3 regions of the Salinicola sp. CPA57 genome follow, and region 1 is predicted to be linked to each of the others. Evidence: predicted binding sites of a transcription regulator. Region 1 holds the regulator's gene; each other region holds the start of a gene.
The links. The regulator sigma-54, encoded in region 1, starts transcription at its own class of promoters, with help from an activator protein. The targets are predictions, from matches to a motif close to TGGCACNNNNNTTGCTNT.
Positions count from the first base shown of each region.

Region 2: codB (cytosine permease) is a predicted target of sigma-54. The motif match lies at 4,270-4,287, and genes of this name have one in related genera.
Region 3: DOM36_RS17295 (HAD-IIB family hydrolase) is a predicted target of sigma-54. The motif match lies at 5,709-5,726, and genes of this name have one in related genera.

Region 1 is NZ_PZJR01000012.1:23,635-31,374, reverse strand. It holds gene DOM36_RS14810 (KpsF/GutQ family sugar-phosphate isomerase) at 1-418, shown strand, start outside; gene lptC (LPS export ABC transporter periplasmic protein LptC) at 608-1,219, shown strand; gene lptA (lipopolysaccharide transport periplasmic protein LptA) at 1,216-1,755, shown strand; gene lptB (LPS export ABC transporter ATP-binding protein) at 1,908-2,633, shown strand; gene DOM36_RS14790 (RNA polymerase factor sigma-54) at 2,784-4,217, shown strand; gene raiA (ribosome-associated translation inhibitor RaiA) at 4,358-4,666, shown strand; gene ptsN (PTS IIA-like nitrogen regulatory protein PtsN) at 4,676-5,155, shown strand; gene rapZ (RNase adapter RapZ) at 5,174-6,130, shown strand; gene DOM36_RS14770 (HPr family phosphocarrier protein) at 6,117-6,386, shown strand; gene mgtE (magnesium transporter) at 6,499-7,740, shown strand, end outside.
Region 2 is NZ_PZJR01000009.1:179,259-186,998, forward strand. It holds gene DOM36_RS10660 (siderophore-interacting protein) at 1-255, opposite strand, end outside; gene DOM36_RS10665 (MarR family transcriptional regulator) at 268-690, opposite strand; gene DOM36_RS10670 (anti-sigma factor) at 816-1,571, opposite strand; gene DOM36_RS10675 (sigma-70 family RNA polymerase sigma factor) at 1,568-2,146, opposite strand; gene DOM36_RS10680 (DUF3455 domain-containing protein) at 2,327-2,848, opposite strand; gene codB (cytosine permease) at 2,974-4,236, opposite strand; gene htpX (protease HtpX) at 4,520-5,422, opposite strand; gene DOM36_RS10695 (pyridoxal phosphate-dependent aminotransferase) at 5,608-6,834, opposite strand; gene ylqF (ribosome biogenesis GTPase YlqF) at 7,049-7,740, opposite strand, start outside.
Region 3 is NZ_PZJR01000016.1:125,886-133,625, forward strand. It holds gene ribD (bifunctional diaminohydroxyphosphoribosylaminopyrimidine deaminase/5-amino-6-(5-phosphoribosylamino)uracil reductase RibD) at 1-531, opposite strand, end outside; gene nrdR (transcriptional regulator NrdR) at 590-1,078, opposite strand; gene DOM36_RS17285 (sugar phosphorylase) at 1,460-3,280, shown strand; gene DOM36_RS17290 (glycosyl transferase) at 3,462-4,682, opposite strand; gene DOM36_RS17295 (HAD-IIB family hydrolase) at 4,769-5,635, opposite strand; gene DOM36_RS17300 (2-dehydro-3-deoxygalactonokinase) at 5,857-6,774, opposite strand; gene DOM36_RS17305 (2-dehydro-3-deoxy-6-phosphogalactonate aldolase) at 6,771-7,457, opposite strand; gene dgoD (galactonate dehydratase) at 7,468-7,740, opposite strand, start outside.

The DNA.
Region 1 (7,740 bases):
GCTGTCCCATCCGGGCGGCACGCTCGGCAAACGCTTGCTGTTGCGTGTTGCCGACCTCATGCACGACGGCAGCCGGCTCCCCAGCGTGGCCACCGGAAGCCCGTTGCGAGAGGCACTGCTCGAGATGACGCTCAAGGGCATGGGATTCACCTGCGTGGTCGATGAACGCGGAATGCTGGCCGGGGTCTATACCGACGGAGACCTGCGGCGCACGCTCGACCAGCGTGGCGATTTCACCCTGCTTCGCGTCGATGACGTCATGACGCGCGGCGGCAAGACGGCGGCACCGGACATGCTGGCCGCTGAAGCAGTCCGGATCATGGAGGATAACCGCATCACCGCGCTGGCGGTGGTCGAGAACGGCATTCCCGTTGGCGCGCTACACATGCACGACCTGCTGAGAAGTGGCGTCATCTGACAATCCGACAGCGCGGTGGCCTGGCGCGATCGACGCGACGGACCGCATCGTCGTTCGGAAAATCGAGAGGAGAATGGCCCGACCGAGTCGGAGTCAGCCGTTTCGTCCCGGAAATCCATTCGTTATTTCGATCAGAAGGTTCCAACCGGAGCTCTTCGATCAAGTTTTTTACCAAGACAAGGAGCAACCGTGGCCAAGACAGCCAGATTTCAGTCTCCCTGGTGGCGGCGCCTCGGTCTGCTGGCGTTGCTGCTGACGCTGGGCGGTGGCCTGACCTATCTGGATCAACGCGGGGAAGACCAGCAACAGCCCACGATCGGCAACACGACCGGCGAGCCGGACTACTACCTCGAAGACGCCAGCATGACCCGCTTCGACCAGCAGGGTCGCGCCTATCAACGTCTGGAAACTCCGCGACTGGTGCATACGCCATCCGACGACATCATTCGCACCGAAAAGCCCCACGGCTATCTGACCGACGACCAGCAGCGCCAATGGCAGGTCACCAGCGACACCGGGCGGATGAGTCGAAGCGGCGAGCAGTTGACGCTGCAAGGCAATGCGCGCCTCGTACAGCCGGAGCAGGCCTGGAGCCTGGAAACCCGGACGCTGCATTACGATAATCGTGAAGCCCATGCCTGGAGTGACACCACCTCCGTGTTACGTCAGCATAGCCAGAGCATGCGCGGCGATCGCTTCGACGCCTGGATCAACGAAGACCGTATGCGTCTGACCGACAACGTGCAGGGTCACCTGCCACAGCAACCTCAGTCACAGCAACCCAAGGATCAAGGATCATGAGGCGAGAACTCGGGCAAATTCTGGTGCTGACCGCACTGGGCTTCTCCAGCCTTCCGGCCGTCGCTCTGGAAAGCGATGCCAGTGCGGCGATCGAGATCGCCGCCGATCAGCTCGAGATCGACGACCGTCAGGGCACCGCTGTCTATACCGGCGACGTCGACATGCGGCAAGGCAGCATGAACCTGAAGGCCGCACGCGTCGACATCCAGCGGGGCGCCAACGGCCAGGTCAGCCAGGTCACCGCCAAGGGCGGTGGCGGAGAACGCGCCTACCTCGAGCAGAAGCCGGCGCCCGACGAGGATCTGGTCAAGGGTTGGGGCGACACCGTCGTCTATCATGCCGCGGAGCGTCGCGTGGAGCTGATCGGCAATGCCGAGCTGCACCAGGCCGGGGACACGTTCGACGGCGCCTACGTCGAATACTATCTCGATTCGCGCCGCATCCAGGCCCGGGCCAGCCAGGATAGCGATGGCAACAGTGACGGTCGCGTCCGCATGACGTTGACGCCACGTGACGCCTCTCCGTCGTCTCAATAGCCGCCCTGACAGTCAATCGTTCGCGCAATCTTCTCGAGCCATCGGCCAAGTCACCGTTCCAGCCATGAATTGAGCGCCGATTCGGGACCGACACCGGTGATGACTACCGGCCCCGGATCACGTTGCGTCGCGCTGCCACAAGGATCGTATCCATGAAAACGCTAACGGCCACCAATCTGGCCAAGAGCTACAAGGGACGTCGCGTCGTCCATGATTTCAGCCTGACTCTTCGCCAGGGCAGCATCGTTGGGCTCCTCGGCCCCAATGGCGCGGGCAAGACAACGTCGTTCTACATGATCGTCGGCCTGGTCAAGGCCGATGCCGGCAGCGTCCATATCGACGAGCGGGACCTCAGCCGCGCCCCGATGCACGACCGCGCTCAGGCCGGGATCGGTTATCTGCCGCAGGAAGCCTCGATCTTCCGCAAACTGAGCGTCGCCGACAACATCATGGCGATCCTCGAGACCCGCAAGGACCTGGATCGTGCCGGACGACGCGCCCAGCTCGAGCGGCTTCTCGGCGACTTTCACATCGAGCATATTCGTGACAATCTCGGGATGAGCCTATCCGGTGGCGAGCGTCGACGCGTCGAGATCGCGCGCGCGCTGGCCACGGAGCCGGCCTTCGTGCTGCTCGATGAACCCTTCGCGGGTGTCGACCCGATCTCGGTCGGCGATATCAAGAGCATCATTCGCCAACTCCGTGACCGCGAAATCGGCGTTCTGATCACCGATCACAACGTGCGGGAGACGCTGGACATCTGCGACAACGCCTATATCGTCGGCGACGGCCAGATCATCGCCGAGGGCCGCCCGGAAGCGATCCTCGACAACCAGCGCGTTCGCGACGTCTATCTGGGTCACGAATTCCGCTTATAGTCCGCCATCCTTGCTCTCGTACGGCATGCCACCGGTGGCTGGAGTCACTCACCCCGCCACGGGTGGCATGTATATTGCATAAAACGTTGCATGTCGTTAAATCAACCAGTAACGTAACGTTTCTCTCGTTGATCGTGACGCCCCTTCTCCATGTCCATGAAGCCCTCGCTGCAACTTAGAGTCGGCACCCAGTTGACCATGACGCCTCAGCTTCAGCAGGCGATTCAACTGCTTCAGCTGTCGACGCTCGATCTCTGCCAGGAGATTCAGCAAGCGCTCGAGTCCAATCCGATGCTGGAGCTGGAGGAGCCGTATGAGGAACTCGAGAGTTCGGAGACCCAGGAGGACGAGTGGGCCACCGATATCCCCGACGAATTGACGCTCGACAGCGACTGGAGCGACACCTACCAGGACGCTACCGCCGGCGCGCTGGGCAACGGTAGCGGCAGCGAAGACGCACCAGATTTCGATCGCAACGCCGCCGCCGTCGGGCTCCACGACCATCTGCTGTGGCAACTGGCGATGGGCGATTTCGATGACCGCGAGCGGGAGCTGGGTGAGTGCCTGATCGACGCGATCAATGACGACGGCTACTTCATCGGTTCGCTCGACGAGCTGACGATCAGTCTCCGCGCCCAGCGCAGCGACAGCATCAGCACGGCCGATCTCGAACACATGCTGATGCGACTGCAGCAGTTCGACCCCACCGGTGTCGGTGCCCGCGATCTGCGTGAATGTCTGCTGCTACAGCTGGGCACGCTGGATGGCGATACCCCGCTGCTACCGCAAGCCAAACGCCTGGTGCGACAATTCCTCGAAGCGCTGGCCGGCGATGATCGACGGCTGCTCAAACGACGCCTGCGACTCGAGGACGACGAGCTCGACCGTGTCATCAAACTGATTCGCACGCTGGACCCTCGGCCCGGTCAGGGCTTCGATATCCGTCGCGACGATTACGTGATTCCCGATCTCGTCGCCACGCCCTCTCCGGCAGGCTGGCGCATCGAGCTCAACGCCGAGGCCTTGCCCCGGCTGCGTATCCAGCCCGACTACGCTGCGCTGATCAAACGGGCCGACAAGAGCGACGACAACACCTTCCTGCGCCAGCATCTGCAGGAGGCCCGCTGGTTGCTCAAGAGCCTGTCCAGCCGCAACGATACGCTGCTGCGTGTCGGCAGGGAGATCATGGCGCGCCAGATCGACTTTCTCGATCGCGGAGAAGAAGCGATGAGACCGCTGATTCTGGCCGACATCGCCGGCAGCGTCGACATGCACGAGTCGACGATCTCCCGTGTCACGACGCAAAAGTATATCCACACCCCGCGCGGCGTATTCGAGCTCAAGTATTTCTTCTCGAGCCAGGTTGGCGGCCAGCGCGGTGACGGCGACAGCCATTCGAGTACCGCGATCCGCGCCCGGATCAAGAAGTTCATCGGCGAAGAGCCCCCCAGGAAACCACTATCCGACAGCAAACTGGTGGAACTGCTCGCCCAGTCCGATATCTGCGTCGCCCGGCGCACCGTGGCCAAATACCGGGAAGCGATGGGCATTCCCTCATCGAGTGAACGCAAACGCCTGTCCTGACGTCATACTATCGTCACGCCGATTCGGCGAGACGCATCGATTGGCACTCGCCAATCCGATCCCGATCCATCACGATGCCTTTGCAGTGCCCTGAAAAGGGTTACAATCAGAAGTGCCATCTGCCGCAACAGGAGTGTGTCATGCAAGTGAACGTTACCGGCCACCATGTCGACCTGACCGATGCCCTCCGAGACTACGTCGGAGAAAAACTCGTTCGTTTGGAGCGTCACTACGACAACATCACCAATGTCCAGGTTACCCTGAGTGTGGAGAAGGAGCGCCAACAGGCCGCCGGGACCTTGCATGCCGCCGGCGCCGATCTACACGCCGACGCCAGCGATACCGACATGTATGCCGCCATCGATTCGCTCGCCGACAAACTCGACCGCCAACTGGTCAAACACAAAGAGAAGGCACAAGCCCGCGCCCAAGGCGCCGGCGCCCGTTAACGCCTGATGATGACACTGGAAAAGATCCTGCCCCCCGAACGCACCCTTTACGGGGTCACGGGGGGCAGCAAAAAACGTCTGCTGGAATTCTTCAGCACCTTCGTCGCCCAAAACACACCCAGCCTGGATAGCCAGGAAGTCTTCAGCCGCCTGATCGGTCGCGAGCGATTGGGCAGCACGGGGATCGGCAACGGCGTTGCCATTCCCCATGCCCGCAGCCCGCACTGCAAGGTGCCGATCGCGGGATTCATGCGCCTGGAAGATGCCATCGACTTCGATGCGATCGATGGCGAGCCGGTGGATCTGGTATTCGTGCTGCTGGTCCCGGAAGAAGCGGACGACACGCACCTTTCATTGCTGGCAGAGGTCGCCGGCATCATGAATCAGAGCAGCGTCAGGCAGCAGCTGCGCCACGCCGAATCACAGCAGGCGTTGCACGAGGCCCTGCGCGAGGCCATTCGTCATCACCAGCCCAGCGACGACGGCTGATATCGGGACACATTACGCATGCAACTGGTCATCATCAGCGGTCGCTCCGGCTCGGGCAAGTCGATCGCCCTGCAGGCACTGGAGGATCTTGGCTACTACGCCATCGACAATCTTCCCGCCAACCTGCTGGCGCCACTGATCGATGAACTTCGCAGCGCGCCGCCAACGCGCCCTAACGTGGCAGTCAGCATCGATGCACGGAACCTGCCGGAAGCGCTCGAGCGCTTCCCCGTATTGCTGGACGCGGTACGGGAACGCGGAATCGACACTCAGGTCGTCTATCTCACCGCCGATGCCAAGATCCTGCTGGAGCGCTACTCGGCCACCCGCCGTCGTCATCCGCTGACTCGCGGCAACGACATGACACTGGCCGAAGCGATCGATCACGAACAGGAGTACCTGGCACCGATTCGCCGCATGGCCGACCTGGTGATCGACACTCAAGGACTCTCGGTGCATGACCTGCGTGCGCGAATCGGCGAGCAGGTCGCGCGGCATACCGGCGGTCGTCTGACATTGACCTTCGAATCCTTCGGCTTCAAGCGAGGCGTTCCGCTGGACGCCGACATGGTGTTCGACGCCCGCTGCCTGCCCAATCCGTTCTGGGACCCGGGCTTGCGCGCCTTCGATGGCCGCGATCCCCAGATCGTCGAATTCCTCGAGTCCTATTCCGACGTCCACGCCATGGCCGGTGATATCCATGCCTGGCTGGATCGCTGGTTGCCGGCCTATCTGGCCAGCCACCGCAGCTATCTGACGGTGGCCATCGGTTGCACCGGCGGCCAGCATCGTTCGGTCTACCTGATCGAGCGCCTGGCTCGCCACTTTCATCACGAATCCGCGGACATCCGACTTCGTCATCGCGAACTCGGTATCCAGACCGCCCTCTCGCCAGCATCGAGGCCGCGAGAGACAGCGTTGCAGGATGCACCACTACAAAACGCAGGATCCCCCAAGCGCGATGCCGACACGTGAACTTCGCCTGACCAACCGCCGCGGGCTACATGCCCGCGCGGCCACCAAGTTGGTTCAATGCTGCCAACCCTTCGCCGTTCGCGTTGCCGTCCACCATCGCGAACGCCAGGCCGATGCCGCCAATGTCATGTCCCTTCTGATGCTCGCCGCGCCTTGCGGCACCGAGTTGACCGTGGTGACCGAAGGCGACGATGCCGACGCTGCCATGGATGCGATCGTCGGCCTGTTCGAAGCGCGTTTCCACGAGGACGAGTGACGCTCACAGCCATCGGCATCGTTCGTGAACAGCGTTTTCCATCCTCGTCATTTCCTCCGACGATGGTAGAATGTTCGGCCTATCGCCAGTCGTTCAAGGATGACCGTTCAGGATGAGCAACAATCCGGAAAAGCTGCAGCCCCGGCTGGCCAAGCTCAACGAAGCGCTGGAGAGCGGCGCGCTGGATCAAGCGCGGCGCATGCTCAACCGTGGTCTGGCACCGGTGGACGTCGCTCACCTGCTCGAGTCATCGCCACCCAAAGAGCGTGAGATCCTGTGGGGCTTGCTGGATCCCGAGCTGCACGGTGACGTGCTGCAGTATCTGGGTGACGACGTCCAGATCGAATTCCTCAACCGCATGGACGCGGAACAGCTGCTGGCGGCAACCGAAGGCCTCGACGTCGACGACCTCGCCGACCTGCTGCAGCAGCTACCCAACAAGGTCATCCAGGAAGTCCTCCAGTCGATGGAGGCGCAGGAGCGTCAGCGGGTCGAAGCGGTTCTCTCCTACCCGGAGGACACCGCCGGCGGCCTGATGAACCCGGACGCGATCACCATCCGCCCGGACATCACGCTGGATGTCGTCCTGCGTTACCTGCGCCGTCACGAAAGACTGCCGGATGCTACCGATACCCTGCTGGTCGTCACTCGACGCGATGAATTGATCGGCATCCTGTCGCTCAACCGGCTGCTGGTCTCGGATATCTCGGTGCTGGTGCGCGAGGTGATGGAGACCGATTTCCACGCGATCCAGGCCACCGCCTCGGATAGTGATGTCGCGACACTGTTCCAGAAGCACGATCTGATATCGGCGCCGGTGGTCGGTATCGACGGCAAGCTGCTCGGCCGAATCACTATCGATGACGTGGTCGACGTCATTCGCGAGGACGCCGAGCACCAGGTCATGAGCATGGCGGGTCTCGACGAGGACGAAGACACTTTTGCGCCAGCGCTCAAGACCAGCCGTCGCCGCGCGTTCTGGCTCGGCATCAATCTGATCGCGGCAACCATCGTCTCCATCGCCATCGGTTTCTTCGAAGACACCATTCAGCAGATCGCGGCACTCGCAGTACTGATGCCGATCGTCTCCAGCATGGGCGGCATCGCCGGTTCACAGACCCTGACCGTGCTGATTCGCGGGATCGCGCTCGGGCACGTTTCCGGCGCCAATGTCCGCTGGCTACTGGTCCGCGAGCTGCTCGTCGGCATGACCAACGGCCTGATCTGGGCGGTGGTCGTCGGCACCATGTCCGTCTTCCGCTTCGACGATATCCGGCTAGGCCAGATCATTGCCATGGCGATGGTCATCAACCTCACCGTGGCGACGCTGGCCGGCACCCTGATTCCGGTCATG
Region 2 (7,740 bases), on a different contig from region 1:
GGTCGCGGCGGGGCCACCATCTTCGTGCAGCACGACGTCGATATCGATGCTGTCTTCGCGCTGATGGCGGACCGTGTAGGTGCGCAGCGTGTCGCGCGCGTCGTCATCGGTCGGAATGATCAGCTTGACGTAGGCGCTTTCCTGGTCGGCTGGAAACTCAGCCATGCCCTCGCCGCCGAACGTCAGTCGCAGCATATGGGGCGTGACGAGTCGTCGGTTCAGCACGGTATAGGGTCTGGGTGCGGGTTTTGGCATCGAAACTCCCGATCAATTCAGGTTGGAAATCATCAACCTCGACAGGCGCAGGAAGGCTTCGAGATCGGCCTGGGTCATGCCGCTCGACAGCCGCGCGTGGGCCTGGCGTTCGCAGGTATCGACCTGCTTCATCACGGCTTGGCCATGGGCAGTCAGCGACAGAATCAGGCTGCGCCGGTCATCCGGATGCGGCGATTTGGCGATAATGCCCGCGTCGAGCAGATCGCGAAGTAGCCGAGTGATCTGGGCCTTGTCGCGCTGGGTGCGATGCGCGATATGCTGCGCGGTGCAGGGCATCTGGCTACGAATCGCCTTGAGCGTGCGAATGTGCGAGACGGTGAGGTCCAGCTCGGCTTCGGCATATGCCTGGCGCAGCGCGCGCTTGTAGGCATGCATGAGCTGATGCAGGGGCTCGCCGACCGTCATGCCTGGCATGTGGCTGCCTTTTCGGTTGATAGTGTCAACCAATTAGGCGCGCGAAGGACGTTATTGTCAACCATTCTCATCAAGTGTCGGAAGGTGTCCTGCAGCGGCCCACGCCGCTGCAGAGTTGCGATGCGCTACAGTTCGACGGCACGACCGATGAACTGAATCGGGCCGGTAGGGCGATCGAGCGGGGAGCCCGTGGCGTCCTCCAGCGTCAACTCGAACAGCTGGTTGTCTTCCAGCGGTGGCAGGTTCTTCAGCGAAAGCTGCTGGGACTCTCCGGGTTGAACGAGACCCAGCGAGACCGGCCCGCTCCAGTCGTCGGCCTTGGTCCAGAATTCCAGCGCCTTGCCCGGTGGCACCTCGAAAGTACCGACCGGTATCAGACTGAGCTGCTGCGATGAGCTCGCCTCGACTACCCAGCCGGCTTGGGTGTGCTGGGGTGTCATCAATACCACCAGATAACGGGACGACGGCGCAGATGACGGAGCCAAGGCCAGCATGGCAGCGAGGCCAGCGACCGCCAGCACGCTGGCGAAACTCACGCCTCGCCACACCGTGACGCTGTCCCACAGCCGTTCCCAGAGCGTGTTCCTGGATGGCGATCGATCCGCCGGGAGCGTCGAAACCGGCCCATCCTGGTGGTCGAGGCTTCGCTCGATGCGCTGCCATAGATGAGGCGTCGGCTCTACCGGCTCGGCCAACGCCGTGTAAGGCTGCAATCGCGATTCCCAGCTCCAGACAGCGGTTCGAAGCGCCGCGTCATGGGCTAGACGATGTTCGACCGCGTCGCGCCGTTCGGCGCTCAGCGTACCCAGAACGTATTCGCCCGCCAGGTCGTCGGTCTCGTCCGGTCCGAGAGGAGACAGTGGCTCGAGATGGTCGGTCATGACAGGCACTCACGCAGCGCCGCCAGACTTCGCTTGATCCAGGCCTTGACGGTCCCCAGGGGACGATCCAGGCGCGCAGCGATCTCCTGATGGCTGAAGCCGTCGACATAGGCGTGGAACAGGCAGTTGCGTCGCTCCGGCGCCAGTTGCCCGAGACAGCGATCCAGCTCTCCATGGCCGAGCCAGTCGAAATGATCCTGGGTATCCGTAGCCGCCTCCTGTGATCGCTCGGCATCGAGCCTTTCGGCCGTATCGTCATCGACGGTCACTTCCCGATGACGGGTTCTGACATGATTGAGTGCCAAGTGACGCGTGACGCTGAATATCCATGTCTTGCCCGAGCCGCGTTGGGCATCGAACGTATGGGCCTTGTTCCAGATGCTCACGAAAGCGTCGTGGATGATGTCTTCGGCGATGCCGCGATCGCCGACGATACGGATCACCACGCCCAGCATGCGGGATCCCTCCTGCGCGTAGAGCCGCTGAAGCGCGTGGCGGTCCCCTTTGGCACAGGCTTCGAGCAGAACGCCATGATCGGACGTCGACTGATTGAGCGCTGCTGTGTCGTCTGTCACACGCACTTTCCTTGAAGCGCACCCCGGTCGGGGCTGATGAGTCTCATACTACGCAACACGGACTCGTCATGGCGAGCCCGTGTTGGCCTGTGGATGAGCGTGGAGTCATCCACTGCGTTGGCAGATCAGCCAGCATTGTCGATCAGTCGGCATTGTCGATCAGCTGGCATTGTCTGTTGATCAGCTGGCTTTCCAGAACAGATAGTCAGCCTGATACTCGACCACTTCCTCGGCGCCTTCGTTGTCGGCGCTGCAGGCCATGTCCGGAGCCACGCCGCCCTGAGTGTTCAGGCGCTGGACGTAGCTGACGCCGGTCATGTGTCCTTCACCCTCGGCCGGGTTGGCTTCGACCAGCTGGAAGGGGATGTTGCCCTCGCCACCTGGCGCGGTAGCCAGCTGAGTACCGGTGATCTTGGAGCCGTCGCTGGATTCCCAGGTGGCCGGCGGGCCGTAGTAGCTGCCGACCTGATTGCCGTCCGCGTCGTTGAGCTTGGCATCCGGTCCCTTGAACACCCATTCGTGCGCGCCATCCTTGATCTCGCAGGCGTAGGTGATCTCGCCGACGCCTACCGTTTCCATGGCGACCTTGTTGCCGTCCGGTACCTGTACGTCTGCCGGCACTCCATCCGCATTTGCCACGAGGCTGAAGGAACCCAGCAGGGCGGCGGTCAGGGTAACGCTGGCTAGCTGTCGAGTTTTCATTGGCGTCTCTCCAAGCGTGAATAGGGCAGAACTTCATGTCCTGCACCGGGGATACACGCGGGCCAGAGATATGGATGCAGACGATCTCGATGCCGTTGAACGGGCCTGGGCCTCGCTGGAGCGGATTATAGTGCCGGCTTCATGGATCGTTGGCCCAGACAGCGACAGCACAGGGGGTAGAGCGCCAGCGCCAGCGCGATGCCGACCAGCGGGGGCACCCATGGAGAGAACCAGGCGCCCAGGGTTGCCAACGCATAGGCGCCGAGCCCGGGAAGATGAAACGCCGGCAACCTGGCAGCGTCGAGTCTGGGATAGTGGCCGCGACGCAGGAAGACGTAGTCGGCAATGATTATGCCCCCCAGCGGCGGGATGCAGGTGCCCAGCGCGATCAGAAAGGGCACCAGCAGCGTATCCATCCCGGCCAGCGCCAGCAGCGTGCCGATCGCCGCGCCGCCCAGCGTCACCCAGCCACGCTGGCGCGTTCGCAGCAGGTTGCAGCCGGCGGCGGCGAAGTTGTAGATGGTGTTGTCCTGAGTGGTCCACAGGTTGAGGAACAGCATGGCCAGCCCGACGACGGTCAAGCCTTGCAGGATCAGTACCTCGACCACATCCGGTTGCTGGTAGACAAACGCTCCCACGGCGCCGATCAAGACCATCAGGCCATTACCGATGAAAAACGCCAACAGGGTCGCCGTGATCGCCTGACGCGGGGTGCGTGCGAAACGGCTCCAGTTGCTGGCCTGCGTCGCGCCGGATACGAAGGTGCCGAAGATGATGGTGATACCGGCTGCCCAGCCCAGCTCGGCACTGGGGGCGGTGGCGGCCAGTCCGGTCCAGCCGCCGCCATCGCGCCAGGCGATGATCATGCTGATGGCAATCAGCAGCGCCATCGCCGGTACCGCCACGTTGGAGAGCAGAGCCAGGCCGCGGTAGCCGATGAAGGCCGTGAGACAGAAACCGAAGCCGAACAGCACCATCAGCGGAGTCGCCCAGTCTGGTGCGAGTCCCAGCGTCGAGACCAGCACGTTGGCGATGGTGGCCACGCCCCAGGCGTACCAGCCGACCTGGGTGATGCCCAGCAGCAGATCGGATAGCGCGCTGCCGCGCTCGCCCAGCGCGAATCGCGACATCAGCGCCGTGCTGAGACCGGAGCGCGCGGCAATGCCGGCGATCGCCGCGGCATAGATGCCCAGCAGCAGATTGCCCACCACGATCAACGCCAGCAGCTCTCCCAGCGGAAACGCCGCACCGAGCTGGCCGCCGGCGAACATGGTCGCGGTGAAGAAGGTGAAGCCCAGCAACAGCAAGGTCAGCGATGCGAAGGGTTTGCGCGCATCGTCAGGCACTTCGCTCAGGGGGTAGTCATTGTCGGCTTGGGGTAGGGGCATGGTTCGATCCTCGCTATGGCAGTCGGCACTGACCAAGCAAGCTGTATGCCGCGGCGCTGAAAAGGGTTATCCATCCGCGTCCTCCACCGGTCGACGGCCCGGCCTGGGTTGCAGGTCTGCACATCTTTGGCGCAGAGCGTGCCGAATCGAGTCGTCGACTTGCCGAAAGGGGGCAGCGCGAGGTAACACTGGCCGGATAGGGGTCGGGGTAGGCCAACGCCCCGCACAGGGCGGGGCGTTGGGAGGGGGCCTGTAGCGTCTCGGGCATCGTCCCGAATGGACGTCAATCCCGGTAGGCGGACTCCTTCAGCGCGCGGATGCGCTCGTCCAGCGGCGGATGGCTGGCAAACAGTTTTTCCATGATCTTGCGCGTTTGCCCGGTAGTGATGGCGAACGCCGTCAGCGAGTCGGGCATCTGGTCCGGCTGGCCGGTTTCGGCTTTCAGTCGGGCCAGTGCATTGATCATGGCGCCGCTACCGGCGTATTTGGCACCGGCGGCATCGGCGCGATACTCGCGGAAGCGGGAGAACCACGCCACGATGATCGACGCCACCAGTCCGAACACGATCTCGGCGACGATCACCACCACGAAATAGCCCATGAAGCCGAGGCCGCCGCCGTTGTCGCGACCGCGCAGAAAACTGTCGACGACCTGGGCCACCACCCGCGCGAAGAACATCACGAAAGTGTTGAGCACGCCCTGGATCAGCGCCAGCGTAACCATGTCTCCGTTGGCGACGTGGCCGATCTCGTGGGCCAGCACCGCACGAATTTCCTCGGGACGCATGCGCTCGAGAAGTCCCTGCGAAACCGCCACCAGCGCGTCGTTCTTGTTCCAGCCGGTGGCAAAGGCGTTGGACTGCTGGGCTGGAAAGATCGCGACTTCCGGCATCTGAATGTTGGCCTGCTGTGCCAGCTCGCGGACGGTGTCGAGCAGCCACTGCTCGGTCGAATTGCCCGGCTGCTCGATCACCTTGGCTTTGGTGCTCATTTTTGCCATCCATTTGGAGATGAACAGCGAGATCAGGGAACCGGCCATGCCGAACACGAAGCAGAAGATCAGCAGGCTGTTCATGTTCAGCCCGTTGGCATTGAGATAGGGCTCGACGCCCAGTAATCGCAACGTGATGCTGGCGACGAGCACCACCGCCAGGTTGGTCGCCAGAAACAGGATGATTCGCATCATCGGTCTTTACCCTCGGTCGTGGAAAGGTGCTGCCGACGCTTTGCGCGCCGGTTGATTGGTCTGTTATTCGTTATCGCCCGGTAATCAGGCGGTTATGAACCGTTAGATACGGCTTTCGCGAATAGGTTTCAAGAGGGAGATTTCAGGAGGGCGGTCGGCCGCGCGATGACGCGCGGCCTTTTCAATCATTGGCGGTAGCGTGACAGAAAGCGCGCGAAACGATCGATGGCATCACCCAACTGGTCTGCCCACGGCAGTGTCACGATGCGCACGTGATCCGGGGTCGGCCAGTTGAAGGCCGTGCCCTGGACCAGCAGGATGCGTTCCTGCAGCAGCAGGTCGAGCACCATCTGGGCGTCATCGTGAATCGGGTAGACCTCCGGGTCGAGCCGTGGGAATGCATAGAGCGCCCCCCTGGGCTTGACGCAGGAGACGCCCGGAATGGCGTTGAGCTTTTCATAGACCACATCGCGCTGTGCCAACAGACGACCGCCGGGCAGGATCAGATCGTTGATCGACTGATAGCCACCCAATCCGGTCTGGATCGCGTGCTGCGCCGGCACGTTGGCACACAGGCGCATCGAGGCCAGCATGTTGAGGCCCTGGATGAAATCCTCGGCGTTCTGCTTGCCCTGGCCGCCGGAGAGAATCATCCAGCCCGAGCGGAAGCCGGCACAGCGATAGCTCTTGGAGAGGCCGTTCATGGTCACGACCAGCTGGTCGTCCGCTGCCAGGGCGCCGGTGGAGACGTGCTCGACGCCGTCATAGAGAATCTTGTCGTAGATCTCATCGGAGAACACCACCAGGCCGTGCTGGCGAGCGACTGTGAGGATCTCCTTGACCACCGCCGGTGGATAGACCGCTCCGGTCGGATTGTTGGGGTTGATCAGCACGATCGCGCGAGTACGCGTGGTGATCTTGTCGCGGATATCGGCAATGTCCGGTGACCAGTCGGCGGCCTCGTCGCAAAGATAGTGAACGGGATGACCTCCGGACAGGTTTGCCGCCGCCGTCCACAGTGGATAGTCCGGTGCCGGAATCAGAACTTCGTCGCCGTCGTTCAGCAGCGCCTGCATCGCCATCACGATCAGCTCGGAAACCCCGTTGCCGATGAACACGTCCTCGACGCCGACGCCGGGGATGCCCTTGCGCTGGCACTCCTGCATGATCGCCTTGCGCGCCGAATAGAGCCCCTTGGAGTCGCAATAGCCCTGCGCCGTCGGCAGATTGCGCATCACGTCCTGAAGAATCTCTTCCGGCGCTTCGAAACCGAAGGGTGCCGGATTGCCGATATTCAGCTTGAGAATGCGATGACCTTCGTCCTCGAGCCGTTTGGCGTGATCGAGAACGGGGCCACGGATGTCGTAGCAGACATTGTCGAGCTTATGCGATTTCCGAATGGGGCCGTTCATGGGGCTTCCGTAAGCTGCACAGCCTAAAGAGTCAGGCGGATGAGTAGGATCAAGAGTCGGTGGCGCACGGCGTGAAACGCAAGGCGCCGCTGACGAACACGCTGAGTCAGTTCTGCTCGGCGGGCTGCGTCGCCGATATCCCAGCATAACGCCGCGCAGGCGCGGCGCAAGGGGCAGAAAAGACACAATTTTCAGGTCATCTGTATGGCGAGAATCAGCTTTCGGATTCGTCGGCTGCTGCCTCGATGGGCTCGGGAATGTCCTCGGGGAGTTCCAGCGTCAGCCGACCCAGCTTGCCATCGCGGAGTTCGTGCAGCAGGACTTCCGCCCCGCGATGAAGATTGATCACCCCGCCGGCCTTCAGTCCGCCACGCTTGCGCGCGATCTCGTTCATGATCGCGTGACCGTCGAAACCGGCCCTGGCCTGGAAATCGACCAGCTTGGGCCCATCGGCGTCCACCGCATCGGCCTCGGAAGGCGCCACGTAGACGGGGAGTTCGGCGAGTTTGTAACGCTCGCGCAGGCCTTGTGGATAGCGTTTGGCCAGCTCGGCGGCACAGACGATGGCGACATCGACGTACTCGATCGCGGTATCGCGGATCGCGCCGCTGGCGGCGAGCCGATAGGCGCTGACCTGATTCTCGATCTTCGGCCACAGCACGCCTGGCGTGTCGATCAAGGAGACCCGGCCGTCGATCCGAATCTTCTGCTGGCGCTTGGTGACCGCCGGCTCGTTGCCGGTCTTGGCAATCTTGCGCCCGGCCAGCCCGTTGATCAGGGTCGATTTTCCCACGTTGGGGATGCCCATCACCATCACGCGCACGTCGCGGTCGGCACGTACCTGGCCGGCCAGTTCGTGGCATAGCGCGGGAATCTGCTTGAGCTCGCGAGCCTGAGTCGTGGTGA
Region 3 (7,740 bases), on a different contig from region 1:
TTGGGATTCACCGTCTGACATGGCCGTCCGTCCATCGAGACTCATCGCCATCTTCAAGGTGACGCGCGGCAGCCCCTCGCGCATGCGCCGGATGAAACCGGGATTGAGAAGACGCGCTTGCTCCTCGAGCAGGCCGACCTCGACTGCGATACCCGCCTCGCGCAGCATCGCGAAACCGCGACCGGACACCTCTGGATTGGGATCCTCCATGGCCGCGACCACCTTCGCCACGCCGGCGTCGATCAGCGCCTGGCTGCAAGGGCCGGTACGCCCGGTGTGCGAACAGGGCTCCAGCGTGACATACACCGTCGCACCTCGGGCGGCCTCCCCTGCCTTCCGCAGCGCGTGAATTTCCGCATGCGCCTCGCCGGCACGTGCATGGAAGCCCTCGCCGACGATCTGCCCCTCCTTGACCAGCACGCAGCCGACTCGCGGATTGGGGTCGCAGGTATACTGCCCGCGCCAGGCGAGCCGAATCGCCCGATGCATGCAGGCGGCGGGGGAAAGACATTCGGAACTGGCAGCAGACATGGCGACTCGCTCGAAACGACGGATGGTCTGACAACGAAACCGGAACGAAAGCGCCGATTCAGCGCGGATTGTCCTCGTCACCCGACGATAACGTCGGCTCCTGGGACAATCGGTCGATCTCGGCACGAAATTCGTCGAGATCCTGGAAACGGCGGTAGACCGAGGCGAAACGGATGTAAGCCACGTGATCGAGCCGCTGGAGGGTTCCCATCACCTCTTCACCCACCTCGCGCGCCTCGACTTCCCGCTCGCCTCTGGCCCGCAGCCGCTGGCGAATTCGCTCCACGGCCGCCTCGAAGGATTCCACGCTGACCGGGCGCTTCTCCAGGGCCCGCGCCATTCCGGCACGCATCTTCTGCTCGTCGAAGCTTTCTCGCGAGCCGTCGGACTTGACCACGCGCGGCATCACCAGCTCGGCGGTCTCGTACGTCGTGAAGCGCTCGCCACATTCGGCGCACTGGCGGCGACGACGCACTTGATCCCCCTCGGCCACCAGGCGGGAATCGGTCACCTTGGTATCGTGCGTACCGCAGAAAGGGCAATGCATCGTCGGGGCTACCTGTCAGCGTGGGCGATTGGCAGAACCGCCGCTATTGTTGAAAGAACGAGATGACGGATCGAGTGAACGGGGTAACGGCGTCAAATGCACGCCAGGACCGTGTCACATGCACGACAGGACGGTGTCAAATGAACGATGGATAGTGTAACGGTTTGGGCAACATAGCGGAAATACGCCGAAAAACTGCAGCGGTTTTCATGTTGGCCCAACTTCTGCAAGGATAATGTGACGGTCATTCACAATAGACAATCCGTCACCACAACAAGTCCGTCACCACAACAAGTCTGTCACCACAGCAAGTCCGACACGACAATGTCTCGATACGCACGCCGTCGCGTATGCCAACCGCTGAATCAGGAACCTCTCTCCATGCCCAGCCGTGCCGCGAATTATCCAGCGCTTTCCGAAGACGCCTTCATCGAGCGCGCGAGCGCCCGCCTGGAAGAGGTGTACGGCCCCCGCCGTGATGAGGTCATGCGCCGTCTGATGACGCTACTCATGCACCAGCGCAGCGCACTGGACAGTTTGCCTCGGCCAACGTGGAGCGAGCGTGACCAGATCCTGATCACTTACGGCGATACCATCACCGATGGCGAGCGTCCGCCGCTGGAAGTGCTGGACGATTTTCTCGCCACCCGTCTCAACGGCACGTTCAGCGGCCTGCATGTCCTGCCGTTCTTTCCGTGGAGCAGCGACGACGGGTTCTCGGTGATCCACTATCGCGAAGTGAACCCCAAACTCGGCGACTGGCAGGACGTCCGGCGGCTCGCGTCGCGGGTGGATCTGATGGTCGACCTGGTCATCAACCACGTCTCACGCGATTCGCTGTGGTTCATCGACTATCTCTCCGGGACCCAGCCGGGGCGGGATTACTTCATCGAGATGGATCCGGAGACGGACCTCTCGCAGGTCACCCGGCCACGCAATTCGCCGCTGCTGGTGCCGGTATCCACACGCCGCGGCACCCGCCATCTGTGGGCGACGTTCTCCGAGGACCAGATCGATCTCAACTTCGCCAATCCCGATGTCCTGCTCGAGTTCATCGGCATCCTGCTCTACTACGTCCAGCAGGGCGCGCGTCTCATTCGTCTCGACGCCATCACTTACCTGTGGAAGGAGGTCGGCACCCGCTGCGTCCATCTCCCCCAGACGCATGCCATCGTGCGCCTGCTGCGAGCCATTCTGGATTTCATGGCACCGGGCACCCTGCTGATCACCGAGACCAACGTGCCGCATCAGGAGAACATGAGCTACTTCGGCCTTGATCGTCTGCGCCCGGATCGCGAACGTCAGGATCGCGAACGTCAGGACCACGACGTAGATCCGGCCGCGATGCCCGACGAAGCGCACATGATCTACCAGTTCACGCTGCCGCCCCTGCTCGTGCACACGCTGACCAGTGGCGATGCGACGACGTTGAGCGAATGGGCAAGAAGCCTGCCTCCGCTGCCACCGGGTTGTACCTATTTCAACTTCACCGCCAGTCACGACGGTATCGGCGTCCGAGCGCTCGAAGGTCTGCTGCCACCCCACGAGCTCGACATCATGCTCGAACTGATGCACCGCTTCGGCGGCTACGTCAGCATGAAAACCAACGCCGATGGCAGCGACTCGCCCTACGAAATCAACATCACCTACTATGACGCCATGAAAGGCACCCGGCGAGGCGCCGATGCCTGGCAGGTCGAACGCTTCCTGTGCAGCCAGAACCTGATGCTGGCACTGCAGGGCATTCCCGGCGTCTATTTCCACAGCTTGACCGCGACGCTCAATGACCACGGCGGGGTCGAGCGCAGCGGCAAGCTGCGCTCGATCAATCGCCGTCGCTGGCCCAAGGAAGAGCTGGACGAGCTGATAGACAGCCGCAGCACGCCGACCCGCGAGGCGTTCACGTCGCTGAAACGACGGCTCAACATCCGCGCCAGCGAACCCTGTTTCCATCCCGAAGCCACCCAGCGGGTGCTCGATACGCCAGCGGGCATCTTCGCCATCGAACGCGGACCGTTGGCCAATGGCCGCCGCCTGCTGGCGATCTACAACATCAGCGACACCCGCCAGCCGCTGAAGATCGACGAGCTCAACGACGGTGATTGGTACGATGTCCTCAAGGACGGCAAGCGCTGGAGTCCGCATCCCGACGAACGCGACATCCTGCGCCCTTACCGCAGCCTGTGGCTGGTACAGCCCTAACGGATGGAAGAGCCGGGCTGGAATGAAGAGCCGGGCTGGAATGAAGAGCCGGATCGGAAGACGTATCGGGGAGATGCGCGGAGAGACCACTGGCGGAGACGGATCGCGCGGGCGAAGAGGTCCGCCCCGCGCTTCCCCGCCCGCACCGCCGTTCGATCACCGGATTCGGTAGCAGTGACGATCAGACGTCGCCGCTGTTGTCCAGCTCGACCGCCTCGTAGAGTCGATCCTGCAGATCGGGGATGGCAGCCTGCACCCGATTCCAGCTAGGGATGAACGGCTTGTCGCGCGGCGACTCGAAGAACGCCGCACCGGCCTGCATGATGTTGTCGGCGAAGAGCTCCACCGCCGCCTCCTCGCTGTGACGATCGAGCTTCAGCCCGTTCATGGCCGCATCGTGGTCGTAGGCTTCGATCAGATCCAGCGCCACGCGATAGTAGGTCGCCTTGACGGTGCGGAAGCTTTCGACGCTCATTTCCACCCCGAGCGTCGCCAGCTTGCGATACATCGCCTTGGCGATATCCATGCTCATGCGATTCAGCCCGCCCGCCGGATCATCTTCCGAGACCGGCTGGTGCTTGTGATCGTAGGCATCGGCGATATCGACCTGACACAGCCGCTTGGTCGAGAAGTTGCGATGCACCTCGGAGAGTACGCCAATCTCCAGACCCCAGTCGCTGGGGATGCGAATGCCGTCGAGCACATCGGCACGCATCGAAAACTCTCCCGAGATCGGGTAGCGGAAGCTATCGAGATAGTCCAGATAAGGCAGCGGGCCGTAGATCATCTTGAAGGCCCGGATCAGCGGCGTGACCATCAGCCGGGCCACGCGGCCGTTGAGCTTTCCGGAGGCAATCCGCGAGTAGTAACCCTTGCAGAACTCGTAATGGAAACGCGGATTGGCCACCGGATAGATCAACCGTGCCAGTAGCCCCCGATCGTAGGTGACGATATCGCAATCGTGCAGCGCCACCGACTCGGCCTTGCCGGACGCGCGCACATAGCCGGAGCAGTACCAGACGTTGCAGCCTTTGCCCGGCTCCTGGGGAGCCAGATTTTCCTGGGCCAGCTCCTGGTGAAGGGCCTGAAGACGCGGGCCGTCGTTCCAGAGAATGCGGTGATGTTGCGGCAGGCGCGAGAAGAACTCGCGCGCCTTGAGGAACTGTTCGCGATCGGCCCTATCGAGACCGATGACGATCTCGCTGAGATAAGGCACCTTGCACAGCTCGTCGACGATATGCGAGAGCGCCGGTCCTTCCAGTTCGGAGTAGAGCGACGGCAGGATCAACCCCATCGGCCGGCTGCGCGAGAACTGCTTGAGATCGGTCTCCAGCGCTTCCACCGAGCGACGCGTGAGGTTATGAAAGTTGGTAACGATACCGTTCTGATAAAAGTCACTCATGAGCCGCCCTCGTGATGTTGTCGTCTGGCGTCGGTCCTTGACGCCTGTTGTCGGGACTCTCCAAAGATAGCCGCCGGGACTCTCTCTTAATCCTCCAGATCACCGGACCACCCCAGCTCCCGGGTGAGCCAGTGAGAGACGCCTTCCGACCAGCCGGCCGGCCCTGGCGCCCGGGTTCGATAGATCCGCGAACCCTCCAGCGGCATGGGTTGACCGTGATTCGCGGCGATGACGACCGCCATGTCGGTGGCAGCCAGCAGCGCCAGATCGTTGGGACCGTCGCCCAGCCCGATCGTCTGCGGACGATAGCCTCGCAGCGCTTCGAATCGCGCGACCAGCCAGTCCGATGCCTGGCCCTTGTCGACCGCGCCCATCACATGCCAGAAGCGCCCGCCTCGGGTCAGCCGCAGGCCATCTGCCCGAAGTGTCTCATGCAGTGCCTGCAGCCTGGCATCGTCGTCTTCCCATACCAGCGGCTCGCTACCTTCCCGAGCCATGGCCTGTTCGGCGCCGGCGGTGCTGAGCCCGGTGAGCTCCCGCACCTCGGCCAACGCCATTTCGCCCATGCGACGAAAGCGCAGACCGTGACGTTCACGCACCACGTCCAGGCGTCTGCGGATATAGTCCACGTCCATGCTCGGGGTCTTGACCACCAGACCGTCCGGAGACGCAGGGTCGCGATCCAGTCGCGCATGCTGCCACGATGGCGGCAGGCCGATGACGGCGCCGTTCTCGGCAATGAACGGCGTGTGCTCGAGGCCCAGCTCCTGACGCAAGGCGAGCAGTTCGGTGCGCGTCTTGCTGGTGGTGGGAATGACCGGGATCGCTTGGCGTTCGAGGCGCGAAAGCCACGCAGCCGCCGGCTGCCAGTTGTAGGTGTCGTGATCCAGCAGCGATCCATCGAGATCGGTAAACACCAACAGGGGAGGTTTGTTCAGGGCCGGCTGTGTCATTGCATCACCTGCATGGCATCACCTCTTCAAGTCGTACACGATCGGCTGCCGGTCAGCAGTCGCATAGATGAAGGTAGCACGGATCATGCCAAACACGACGGCCCGAGGCATTCGGGGAAGCCTCGGGCCGTCGGCGGCGATTCCGCGCCGCTGTGCAGCCGCTAATGCATGCTTTTGGTGCATCGACGCGAGCGCCATGCGTCACTGTGGCACGCTGACCGTCAGCGCTGGCCATGACGTGCCGCGATCGCGGCGACGCCGGCCAGCGTGGCCCGGTCGCTGTCTATCGCCTCGACCCGGATGCCGGCCGAATCCAGCGCAATGGTGTAGCTTTCGCGCAGCGACGCGGCGCCGATCAAACGCACCGTGTCGAGCCCGGGGCGAGCCTCGCGCATGGCATGCACCTCTTCGCCGATCAGTACGCCGGAGAGGAAGCTGCCCACCTGCCCCGCTTCCAGCCCTGCATAGAGATGACGACTGCGCGCCTCGAACAGCGCATGCATCACGCCACCGGGGCGACCGGCCCGGGAAATACCCAGCCGGAATGCGGCCTCGTCGAACGGCGCCTCGTCGCGGGCAGGCTCTCCCGGCAGGGTGTGAAAGCGCACGGCGTGATAGAGCTCGCCGGTCATCACGGTGGTGAATTCGACCATGCGGCCAGCGTCGAGACGCGCCCACTTGCTGTGCGTACCCGGCAGGCAGCAATCGCCGCTGTCGGTGCCAGCCAGCGCCAGCGCGCCGAACGCCTGGACCTCCTCGCCGCGCATCACGTCGACATGCTCGGGCGTGACCTGCTTGACGCCCGGCACGATCCAGACGTTATCGAGCCCCGGCGCGGCCACCACATTGTTCGCCAGATCGGCAGCCGTCGCCGGCAGCTCCAGCTGCGGCGCCTCGTGCCAGCCCCGCGCCGACCCCACCATTCCGGCGAGATAGATCGGAACCCAACCGCCTTCGCGCCAATCGTCGGTCTGCGACGCACAATAGTGCGGGAACTCGCTCTGGCTCAGCGCGCGCAGGCCGGAAGCCGAGCGCCGGCTATCCAGCACGTCGCCGCTGGCCGTATCGACCAGAAACGCGCGAAAGTTGCTGGTCCCCCAGTCGATGACGATCAGGCGATCGGGCGTGTTGCCGCTCATGCATCGGCCTCGCGTTCCAGCTGATCGGCATAGTGGGCGACCTCGCTCAGCCGCTGCCACTCCTCGACCAGTTCAGCGGCAATCCGTCCGACTTCGTCGGCGCTGCGTCCCGGCTTGTAGAGATTGCTGCCGAACCCGAAGCCAGCCACGCCATGGGCATGCCACTCGCTCATGTTGCTCTGATCGATGCCGCCGACCGCCAGCACCGGCAAACCCTTGGGCAGGATCGCGTTGATATCCTTGAAATAGCCGGTCCCCAGACGGGCCGCCGGAAATAGCTTGAGCGCCGTGGCGCCAGCCTTGGCCGCCGCCAGCGCCTCGCTCGGCGTCATGCAGCCGATCATCGGCGCCAGGCCGTGTTCGACACCGGCGCGAATCACTTCCGGGTCGGTATTGGGCGTGATCAGGAGCGGTGCGTCGAGATCGGCCAACCGCTCGGCATGAGCGGGGTCGAGTACCGTACCGGCACCGATCACCACGTCATCCGGGCAACGCCCGGCGATGGCGGCAATACTGTCCCAGGCCCGTGGCGAGTTGAGCGGGATCTCGATCAGCTTGAAGCCTGCCGTCACCAGCGCGTCGAATACCGCATCGATCTCTTCCGGCGTGATCCCGCGCAGAATGGCCACCAGCGGCCGCTCGCGCAGCGCCGTTTCCAGTGCGAACTTGCGTGTCTCGTTCATGTTGTCTCCTTTACCACTCCGCGACGGAACCATCTTCATGGGTCCAGACGGGGTTGCGCCAGCGGTGACCGACCTTGGAGCGCTCCTCGACGAAAGCCTCGTCGATCTCCACACCCAGTCCCGGCCCCTGGGGAATCGCACAGAAACCGTCCTCGATCGCCAGCGCGTTCTTGTCCACCAGATAATCGAGCACGTCGTTGTCCCGATTGTAGTGGATCCCCATGCTCTGCTCCTGGATGAAGGCGTTATGGTTGACCGCATCCACGTGCAGCGACGCGGCCAG